DNA from 3 places in the Variovorax sp. PAMC28562 genome. Region 1 is predicted to be linked to each of the others. Evidence: predicted binding sites of a transcription regulator. Region 1 holds the regulator's gene; each other region holds the start of a gene.

Region 1 (3,275 bases):
CCGGCGTCGCCGTCACCTTGCACGCCGGCCTGCACCGTCGCGGTGACGCCATGCGAATGCAGATAGTCCTGCAGCGAGCGCAGTTGCGACTCTGCCTCGTCGCCGTAGCAAACCGCATGCACGCGCGCCGCGCCGCGCAGCCAGGGCAACGCAGCGGACACCGCACGGGCAGCTTCGCGAGTCTCTTTCCATGCCACCAGCACCGTGCGCCCGACCGGGTCGACCGACCCTGTCGAGATGTAAGGCAACACCAGCGCGGGCCGGCCGCTTTCGACCAGCACGGTGGACACGAACTCGGCAGGCAGCTCGCCGTCGTAAGCGTTGTCGCCATCGCGCTGACCGAGTATCAAAAGGTCGGCATAGAGCGCGCGGCGACCGAAGCCCCAGGGCGCATCGCTCATCGGCTCGGCCCAATGCATGTGCGGCGAGTCGCCACCGGCAGCCATGAAGGTGGCGTACGCCTTGTCGCGCGATTGCTTGTCGAGCGCCAGCATGATTGCCATGGCTTCGGCTGCACCTTCGAGGGCGGAGGGGTAGCGCACCAGCGCAGAGAGCGTGCACGGCATGCCGGTCGCCTGGGCGCCGAAGGTCTCTGCCAGCTTGCGTGCGAGCTCGACGCGCGTGGCGGTGCGGGCTGAACTGTCGAGGTGAACCAGAATAGATTTAGGGGTTGTCATTGCAAATTCCTGAGTTGTCGAGGTATGAAATAGATACGACGTATTTCAGCGGCACCACACATCGATCTGGTGCGCAAGCTCGATCCAGACCGCCTGCACGGAGATGACCAGCAAGGCGACGCCGGCGAGCCGGGTTCCCCATTGCTGGCGCCATGCGCCCAAGCCGATGGCAAAGCGGTGCCAGAGCCAGGGCGCGACGAGCAACGACGCACCGCTGCCGGCCGCGAACAGCACCATGACGAAAGCGCCCTGCAGCGGGCCGTTGGCCAGACTCGCCAGCATGAGCGCGGAATACAGCAGGCCGCACGGCATGGCGACCCATGCAAGACCGGTCGCGAACACGCTGGCGGCAGAGCCCGTCAAGGCGCGCAATCGCTCTGCGAGCAGACGGCCGACCCGTTGCGACCACAGCGGCTGACGCCCGGTCACGGCCAGCACCGCGCCCCAGGCCATCACGACCACGTGGAACAGCATCCAGAGGCCGCGGAGCGCGGAGACATTCACGCTGGCCCACGTCAGGCTTTGCACGGTGGCAGCGGCCAGTGCGCCTGCTGCCGCATAGCCCGCCATCCGGCCGGCCTGGAGCAGCAACGGCGCCATCGGCAATGCAGCGGGCGTGATCGCGATGACGCCATGGCCGGGTCGAACTCCCACCCCACGCACGACACCCGCGCACGCCGCACCGCACATGGCCACGCAATGCGGACCACCCGCCAGTCCCATCAACAGCGCGGATGCGGCCAGTGCGGTTTGCATGATCAATACCGCTGCCGAAAGAGCGTGAGCAGCGCAAGGAACGCGAGCAACGATGGTCGGCGACAGCGGTTCATGGTGCTGCGACTTTGCGTTCGATCATTCGAACGCCACTTGATCTGCATCAACGCGGACACAAAAGCCGAACGGAGAATCGAGCGGAGCAGCGCGGCGCTTTCGCTTGCTTTGTCACGCTGCAAATTTCACCGCACCACCTGCCGCAAAGAGACAGCCGCCATGACACCTCAAACCATCAAAGTCGCATGCTCCAACTGCAACCTGCGCGAACTGTGCATGCCGGTCGGCCTCAACCCGGAAGAGCTGGCGCGCATCGACGACCTGGTGGCGACGCGTCGCAAGGTGAAGCGCCGCGAAACCCTCTTTCGCAATGGCGAGCGTTTCACCTCGCTCTATGCGATTCGGACTGGCGTGTTCAAGACTCGCGTGGCATCGGAGGACGGTCGCGATCAGGTCACGGGTTTCCAGATGGCCGGCGAGATCATCGGACTCGATGGCATCGTGAACGACCATCACACCTGCGACGCGGTGGCACTCGAAGACGCCGAGGTCTGCGTGATGCCGTTCGACCGCATCGAAGAGCTGTCGCGCGAGGTCACTTCACTGCAGCGCCATGTGCACCAGATCATGAGCCGCGAGATCGTGCGCGAGCACGGCGTGATGCTGCTGCTGGGCAGCATGCGTGCCGACGAGCGGTTGGCCGCTTTTCTGCTCAACCTCGTGGAACGCCTGTATGCGCGAGGCTTCTCGAAGTCGGAGCTGATGCTGCGCATGACGCGCGAAGAAATCGGCAGTTACCTCGGGCTCAAGCTGGAAACAGTGAGCCGCACCTTGTCCAAGTTCGTGGAAGACCGCATCGTCGAAGTCGACATGCGGCATGTTCGGATCCTCGACGCCGATGCTTTGCGCAGGATGATCAACCCGACGGTGTGAGGCGCTAGCGCGGCGGCGGCGGCGGCGACGGCATGTCCTGCACCGGCGTCGTGGTGTGGTTGCGGCCCTTTTCGGCCGACACCAGCGCCTTGTCGGCCACCGGCCCAGCCGACTTGCCCGCCAGCGTCCGATTGATTTCCAGGCCCTTCTGGTAATAGTTTTCTTCGACCACCGGGTCTGCCGTGCTGATCGCGATCCAGGCCGATGTCAGGCTGCCGACCACCACCACGGCGGGCAGGCCCAGCACGAGCCAGACCAGCGGGAATTTCCACCACGGTCCGGAGCTTTTGGAAGCAGGGAGAAGCGCGCTCATTTTCAAGTCTCCAGTCGGTTATCGGGGAATGAGGAAGACGGCCTTTTCAGAGACCTGCGAGACACCGTCGGCAGACCGCACGTTGAAGAAAACGGTGTGCGATCCGGGTGGTGCATCTTCTGCAGGCACCTGCAGCCGAACCGCCACCCAGCGCGACTCGGCCGGCCCGACATCGACCGCCTGGCTCGGCGTCGCCACGGCCAGCCCCCGCAGTCCGCTGGCATCGATGCGGTAACGCTGCGAGCGCTCGGTCGCGTTCATGATCTGCAGCCGATAGACGTTCTCGAGCTTGCCGCCATCGGCGATACGTGCAAGCGAGGTACGGTCGCGCACCACGTCGACCTTGAGCGGCACGCGCACCACCAGGCTCGCGAGCAAGCCGACGCACAAGGCCAACAGCACGGCACCATAGATCAGCACGCGCGGGCGAAAAACACGCCGCAGCACCTGCGCCGCGCTCCAGCCACCGGCCAGCCCGTTTTGCGTGGCGTAGCGGATCAGCCCGTGCGGCTGCGCCATGCGGTCCATCACCGTGTTGCACGCGTCGACGCACAAGCCGCAGCCGATGCACTCGTACTGCA
Region 2 (3,275 bases), 330 kb from region 1:
GGCCGTGGCGGCCGGTCAGCAGATAGCCTTCGAGCCAGCCCTGGCACAGGTGCTCGCTCAGCACTTCCATCACACGGCCATCGGCGCCGACGTGGTCGTCCCCGGGCTCGACTTCGGCGGTCGAGGTGCGGTCGGTCACCTCGAACAGCGCGCCGAGCCGGTTCGATGCGGTTTCGTCCGGGCCCATCACGCGGAAGTTGCTGTTGACGTCGTTCATGCGCATCACGTCGCGCAAGAAGGCGCCGGTGATGCGTGTGGCTTCGGCGATGCTGGCACCGGGCTGCGGCACGGCCACGGCGTAGTCGCGAAAGTCCGGCAACGCCAGGTCTTTCAGCAGCAGGCCGCCGTTGGTGTGCGGATTGGCGCTCATGCGGCGCAAGGCCTTGGGTGCGAACGACGCGATCTCGGGGCGCAGCGTGCCGGCCTCGTCGAACAGCTCTTCGGGCTTGTAGCTGCGCATCCAGTTTTCGAGGATTTGCACATGCGACGGGTTCTCGACGAAGCCGGTGAGCGGCACCTGGTGCGCGCGGAACGTGCCTTCGATCGGCACGCCATCGACCACCTTCGGGCCGGTCCAGCCCTTGGGCGAGCGCAGCACGATCATCGGCCAGCGATGGCGTTTCTTGAAGCCATCGGAGCGGGCTTCGGTCTGGATGGCGCAGATCGCATCGAGCGATGCATCGAGCGCGGCGGCCATTGCCGCATGCATGGCCAGCGGCTCGTGGCCGGACACGAAGTGCGGCTCGTAGCCGTAGCCCCGCATGAGCTGGGTCAGCTGCTCGTCGCCGATGCGTGCCAGCACGGTCGGGCCGGCGATCTTGTAACCGTTCAGGTGAAGGATGGGCAGCACCGCGCCGTCGCGTGTGGGGTTCAGGAACTTGTTGGAGTGCCAGCTGGCTGCCAGTGCACCGGTCTCGGCCTCGCCATCGCCGACCACACAGCAGGCGATGAGGTCGGGGTTGTCGAACACCGCCCCGTACGCGTGAAGCAGCGAATAGCCGAGCTCGCCGCCTTCATGGATCGAGCCCGGCGTTTCAGGCGCGACGTGGCTCGGGATGCCACCCGGAAACGAGAACTGCTTGAAGAGCCGCTGGATGCCTTCGGCGTTTTGCGTGACCTGCGAATACACCTCGCTGTAGGTGCCTTCGAGGTAGGTGTTGGCCACCACGCCAGGACCGCCGTGGCCCGGACCCGCGATGAAGATCGCATTGAGGTCGCGGGCGACGATGGCGCGGTTCATGTGCGCGTAGACGAAGTTGAGGCCCGGCGTGGTGCCCCAATGCCCGAGCAGCCGCGGCTTGATGTGCGCCAGCGTCAGTGGCTCGCGCAGCAAGGCGTTGCCCATCAGGTAGACCTGGCCGACCGATAGGTAATTGGCGGCACGCCACCAGGCGTCGAGCTGGGAGAAATCCGTGGGGTTCGCGGTCGGCATGGGCAAGGACATTGGCAAGGACATGGGCAGGGTTCCGGGGTTACTCGATCGACAGTGCGGCAGACGGCAACTTGGTGTGCACTGCCTGGCTCGATGCAGCGGTCTTCGTGGGCGCGTCCGGAACTTCGGGTGCACGCACGAGCAGCACCGGCACCGGTGACTGGCGCAGCACCTGCTCGGCGCTGCTACCGAGAAACGCACGCCCGACGCCACGGCGTCCGTGCGTACCGAGCACGATCAGATCCGCTCCCCACGACGTCGCCTGCGTGGTCACGAGCAGTTCAACCGTGGCGGCGAGGCCGTCGAGCAACACGGAGTCGACCGGTACGCCGGCCGCCTTGACGGTCGAGGTCGCTTCTTCAAGAAGCTTGGCGCCGTTTTCGCGCACGACTGTCAGCCATTCGCCCGAGCCCGCGTAGCACTCCATGGCAAAGCCGGCCGACAGTTCATCGGTCACGTGGATCAGCCGGAGCCGGCCACCGGTCAGTTTGGCCAGTTGAATCGCTTCGTCGAGGCCGCGTGCGGAGGTCGCACTGCCGTCGATGGGAACCAGGATCTTTTGGTACATGGCGCGCTCTTTTCTGAAATAGGGGGCCGTGAGTGAGATGAAGTCGGTGGCGTCAGTATGGAAGCCGTCTTTTGGCCGAGCTTGATAAAGATCAAGGGAAATCGGCATCGCCATCGGGTCGAACGGAGCGCGAAATTCCAGCGCAAGGTTCAGCGTGCCAGGAGGGTGATCAGCAGCACCGCCTGCAGCACGAAGCGATGGTTCTCTGTTCGTTGCGCATCCTCGACGCTTGCCGCCGGGCCGGCCAGCAGCCAATGTTCTGTATCGGTCGCATCGACGACGAAGGGCGCGTCGATTGCCGACGCATCCTGAAGCGCATCGACGGGGGTGGCCATCGAGTGGACGTCGAAGCCGAGTTGCCGTGCGCCCTGCAGAAAGCTTCGACCACGGCCGGTCGTCACGTCGCCCACAAAGAGCAGTGTTGCCTTGGCTGTATTGGCCGCGGCGGCTACGTTGAGCGGGCGCTGCTCGCACAGCGCCATGAGGTCGGCCAGCACCGCAGCGGGATGCCCTTCGAGCCCGCGGTAGACGGGAATGCCTGCCTGGCTTTCGATCTGCGCAGCCGAGAGGGCCGACACGCTCCCGCAATCGACGGCGTCATAAAGGCGGCCGAGCATCTTCGGCAAGTTTTGGAACTCGCTCCCCGGAGGCCCGATCGAGTCGCCCAGCCAGACATCCGCGACCCGGGCGCCGAGGGCCGCTGCTGCGTCCTGGAACACCGAATCGTCCTGCGGCGCCGACGTGGCGCGCAACAGCGCCAGGTTCTTGCCCGCGAGCGGCAGCCCCTCGCCGACCAGTACGTTGGCCTTGAGGCTGCGCGCGAGGTCGAACGTGCGTCGAACATCCGCTCCGCCCAAGCCCTGGCTTGGCCAGAGAGTTCTATCGACAGGTGTGGCGGGCAAGTTCATAGGCGTGTCCGACCTTAGGTGCGCCTTCAATTCGGCGATTGATTTGCGTCAAGCCATTGCGCAAAAAAGGTGGCAGCGCACTCAAGACACAAAGCGTTGACGGTCTGTTACGCAACGCGCGCTTGCAGTGGTGAAGCTGTTGCACTCGGCGAATAGGCTTGCCTCACTCCATCAGGAACCTACAAGGAAGCCACCATGTCATACGCCGCACTGCAGCAACCGATGCCACTTTCGACCCGTGCCACGCTCTCCATCCCGAGCGCCGGACCGAGCGCGGCACAAGCCCCGCTGCAGCGCATCGGCGACATGCTGCGGCTCATCGAGCAAAGCGTGCCGATCACCAAGCGCGTCGTGCGTGCCGGCGATT
Region 3 (3,275 bases), 340 kb from region 1:
TCTCGTTCTTCAGGTGCAGCAGCCCGTACACCGCATGCATCGCGCTGCGCACCGAATACTCGACAGTGAACACCACATCTTCCGGAATCTCCACATACTGGCCGAGCACCGCGAAATTGCGGGTGCCACCGGGAACGACAGCGGGCCGATCCGTCGGCTCGCGACGCTCGAACTGACTCGTGATGTAAGGCAGCATCACCGGGATCACGGTGCTGGTGCGACGCACTTCGTCGAGGATGTCTTCGAAGCCCAACTGGTGCATCAACTCGGTCAGGATTTCTTCACCGCTGCTCTCGGCCATCGACTTGTCGACGTAGTCGCCCTTCTTGTCGATGAAGAGCCCATAGCCCCATATCGTGTAGACGCCCTCGGGTTGACCCGCGAAGTGCGGGGCGTGCGGCACGACGATCGACATCAACCACGGCGAGTCCTTGAACGTCATGAGGCCGCCCGTGCCCGGCGCGTTGCCTGAGTACGCTTCGATGCGCTTCACCAGCAAGGGGCTTCGCAGCGTGACGGTGAAAGACTCCCACTTGCTCTCGTCGACGTTGCCGTTGAACGTCTCCGGTCGGCCCAGGGTCGGCACCTTGCGCGCGAGGTTTTCCCAAAGCGTCCAGCCGCCGTCGCGCTTGTCTCGCAACAGTGCCGGGGCGTGATCGTTGTCGCCGATGCGGGCGTCGGCGGTCATCGAACCGAGCGTGGCAAAGACCAGATCGTCGGACCCGACCTGATGCGAGAAGAACTCGTCGCCGCGTTTGCAATGGATGGCAGTGACGCGCAAGCCGTCGGTGTTGCGCGCGACCTCGGTCATCTCTGCGAAGTCTTCGAAATCCATGTCCACGACCTTGGTTCCGAACTGGAACGCCACGCCTTGCCCCGCGAGCCAGTCCTGCATCGGCCGGACGATCGAGTCGTACTGATTCAAGGCTGTGCGACGAACGCCGGCCAGCGTGTGAATGCGCGGCAGCTCCTGCAGGAAGCGGAGCAAATAGCGTCGCATTTCGACGGCGCTGTGCCAGTTTTGGAAGGCGAAGGTTGTACGCCACATCGCCCAGAAGTTGGAGTTGAAAAAGTGCTCGGTGAAGCAGTCTTCGATACGCTCGGCGCCGAACATGCGCTCCGGCGTGGCGAGCAGGCGCAGCACATCGAGGCGGTCGCGCGCATCGAAGCCCAGATCGGCCGCATCGAGGATGCGGTGCTGCCGGTCGATGAGCCGCGCGTTGGCGTGCGATTGCAAAGCTTCGTTGAAGTCCCACACCGCGTCTTTCAGCGACCCTGCGCCGTGACGGTCCGGCACCGCATCCAGCACATTCCACATGCAGACATAAGCCTCTTCGGTCCACATGCGGCCGCCGCGCGTCACGTAACCTGCTTTTGCATCGCCTGAACCGTCCAGTGCGCCGCCTGCCACCTGCATCTCTTCGAAGATGAAGATGTCGGTACCCTGAAATCCGCCATCACGAATCAACAGCACGGCGGCCGACAACGACGCGATGCCGCCGCCAACGAGAAAAGCCCTGCGCCTGCGGTTCGGGGTCGACATTGAGATGGACGTGTTCATGAAGTTTGAAAAGACCAAGGTCATAGGGTGCGCAACATTGCGCAGTACAGATTGAAAGCGCCTGCAGCGCGCGAAGGCTTGATGCAGGTCAATCCGCGATCAATGTGTCCTACGCCGCACTCCATGACTTCTCTTGCATCTAACATGGTGCGTGCCTTCAACCTCCATCCACATCGCTGTTCTCGACGACGAAACCGAGATCACCCTGCTGCTGGCCAACTATCTGCAGGTCCACGGCTTTCGTGTCAGCCAGCGCCATTCGGGCCGAGCCCTGCTGGAGCTGATGCGGCAAGACCCGGCGGCGGTCGTGCTGCTCGATCTCGGCTTGCCGGGTGAAGACGGCATCACCATCGCGCGGCAGGTGCGAGAGCGATGGCAGTGCGGACTGGTGATCGTGACTGGCCGCGGCGATGCTGTCGACAAGGTGGTGGGCCTGGAGATCGGCGCCGACGATTACGTGACCAAGCCCTTCGATCTGCGCGAACTGCTGGCGCGCATCCGGGCTGTGTTGCGCCGGATTGCAGCGCCCGCGGCGGCGCCTGTAGTGGCGGTCGTCGACGCGGCGTCCGCGCCCGATGCGCCACCCACGAAGCTTCACTTCTCCGGCTGGACGCTCGACATCGCTGCGCGCCGCCTCCGCGCTGCGCAGGGCGATGAAGTGCCGCTCACCACTGGCGAGTTCGATCTGCTGCGCGTCATGGCCGAAAACGCCGGCCGCGTGCTGTCGCGCGACTTCCTGCTGGAGCGAACACGAGGCCGCGATGGTGGCCCGTTCGATCGAACCATCGACGTGCAGATCGGCCGGCTGCGCCGCAAGCTCGGCGACGACCCGAACCAGCCACGCATCGTCAAGTCGGTGCGCGGCGCCGGCTATCTTTTCGTGCCTGCCGTCGTGTCGGCATGAAAACACCGCGCAAGCCGGTCGTTCCCGGCTTCGACGATGGCACCGTGTTCCGCACGTTGTTCGCCGCCTATCCCGATGCGCTGCTGGTGGTCGACCAGCGCGGCGTGATCGTGCTGGCCAACCCGACCGCCCTCGAGCTGCTCGGCTACACCGCAGATGAACTGGTGGGCATGTCGGTCGACACGCTGGTGCCCGACGCGACTCGCCCGCGCCATGCCGCATACCGCGAGGGCTATGCCGCGCACCCTCGCAAGCGCCCGATGGGAACGCAGATGGACCTGGTCGCCAAACGGCGCGACGGCAGCGAGGTGATGGTCGAAATTGCGCTCAGCCCGCTCAACGACCACGGGCTGCCGCTGGTCGTGGCCGCCATCCGCAGCGTCGCTTCTTATCCGCGCGTCCAGCATGCGCTGCAGCGTGCGCGCTATGCCGAGCATCTGGCGCAGTTCAGCCGGCACGCTGTCGACGTGGCGGATCTGCATCTTCTGCTGGACCAGGTGCCCGTCATAGCTGCAGAGGCGCTTCAGGTCGAAACGGCGAAGGTGCTGCTGCTCGAACCCAATGGAACCGAATTCCGCATTGCCGCCGGCGTCGGGCTGCTGCCTGAAGAAGCGATCGGCGATCGCATCGCCAACGAAGCCCGATCACCCGCCGGCCATGTGATGGCGAGTGGCCAGTCGGTGCTTATGGGCGACTACGCGGCAGAGTCGCGCTTTACCATTCCATCGCACTACCTGGCTGCCGGCTTCGTCTGCGAGATCACGGTGCCGCTGGCAGACCGAGGTCGCACCATCGGTGTGCTGTCAGTGC

The links. Region 1 encodes FNR, which switches genes on or off when oxygen is low (the NO sensors DNR and NnrR bind a similar motif). Its sites were predicted from a motif close to TTGATNNNNATCAA; they were not measured.
Region 2: the regulator FNR is predicted to act here: its motif matches at 2,082-2,095, upstream of H7F36_RS17785 (universal stress protein).
Region 3: the regulator FNR is predicted to act here: its motif matches at 1,640-1,653, upstream of H7F36_RS17760 (oleate hydratase).

What each region holds. Positions count from the first base shown of each region.
Region 1 covers NZ_CP060296.1:4,121,868-4,125,142, forward strand. The annotation lists gene H7F36_RS19300 (universal stress protein) at 1-677, opposite strand, end outside; gene H7F36_RS19305 (sulfite exporter TauE/SafE family protein) at 723-1,433, opposite strand; gene fnr (fumarate/nitrate reduction transcriptional regulator Fnr) at 1,668-2,381, shown strand; gene H7F36_RS19315 (FixH family protein) at 2,386-2,694, opposite strand; gene ccoG (cytochrome c oxidase accessory protein CcoG) at 2,713-3,275, opposite strand, start outside.
Region 2 covers NZ_CP060296.1:3,788,207-3,791,481, reverse strand. The annotation lists gene H7F36_RS17790 (phosphoketolase) at 1-1,456, opposite strand, end outside; gene H7F36_RS17785 (universal stress protein) at 1,473-2,000, opposite strand; gene H7F36_RS17780 (hypothetical protein) at 2,150-2,908, opposite strand; gene H7F36_RS17775 (Crp/Fnr family transcriptional regulator) at 3,104-3,275, shown strand, end outside.
Region 3 covers NZ_CP060296.1:3,783,082-3,786,356, forward strand. The annotation lists gene H7F36_RS17760 (oleate hydratase) at 1-1,543, opposite strand, end outside; gene H7F36_RS17765 (winged helix-turn-helix domain-containing protein) at 1,713-2,465, shown strand; gene H7F36_RS17770 (PAS domain S-box protein) at 2,462-3,275, shown strand, end outside.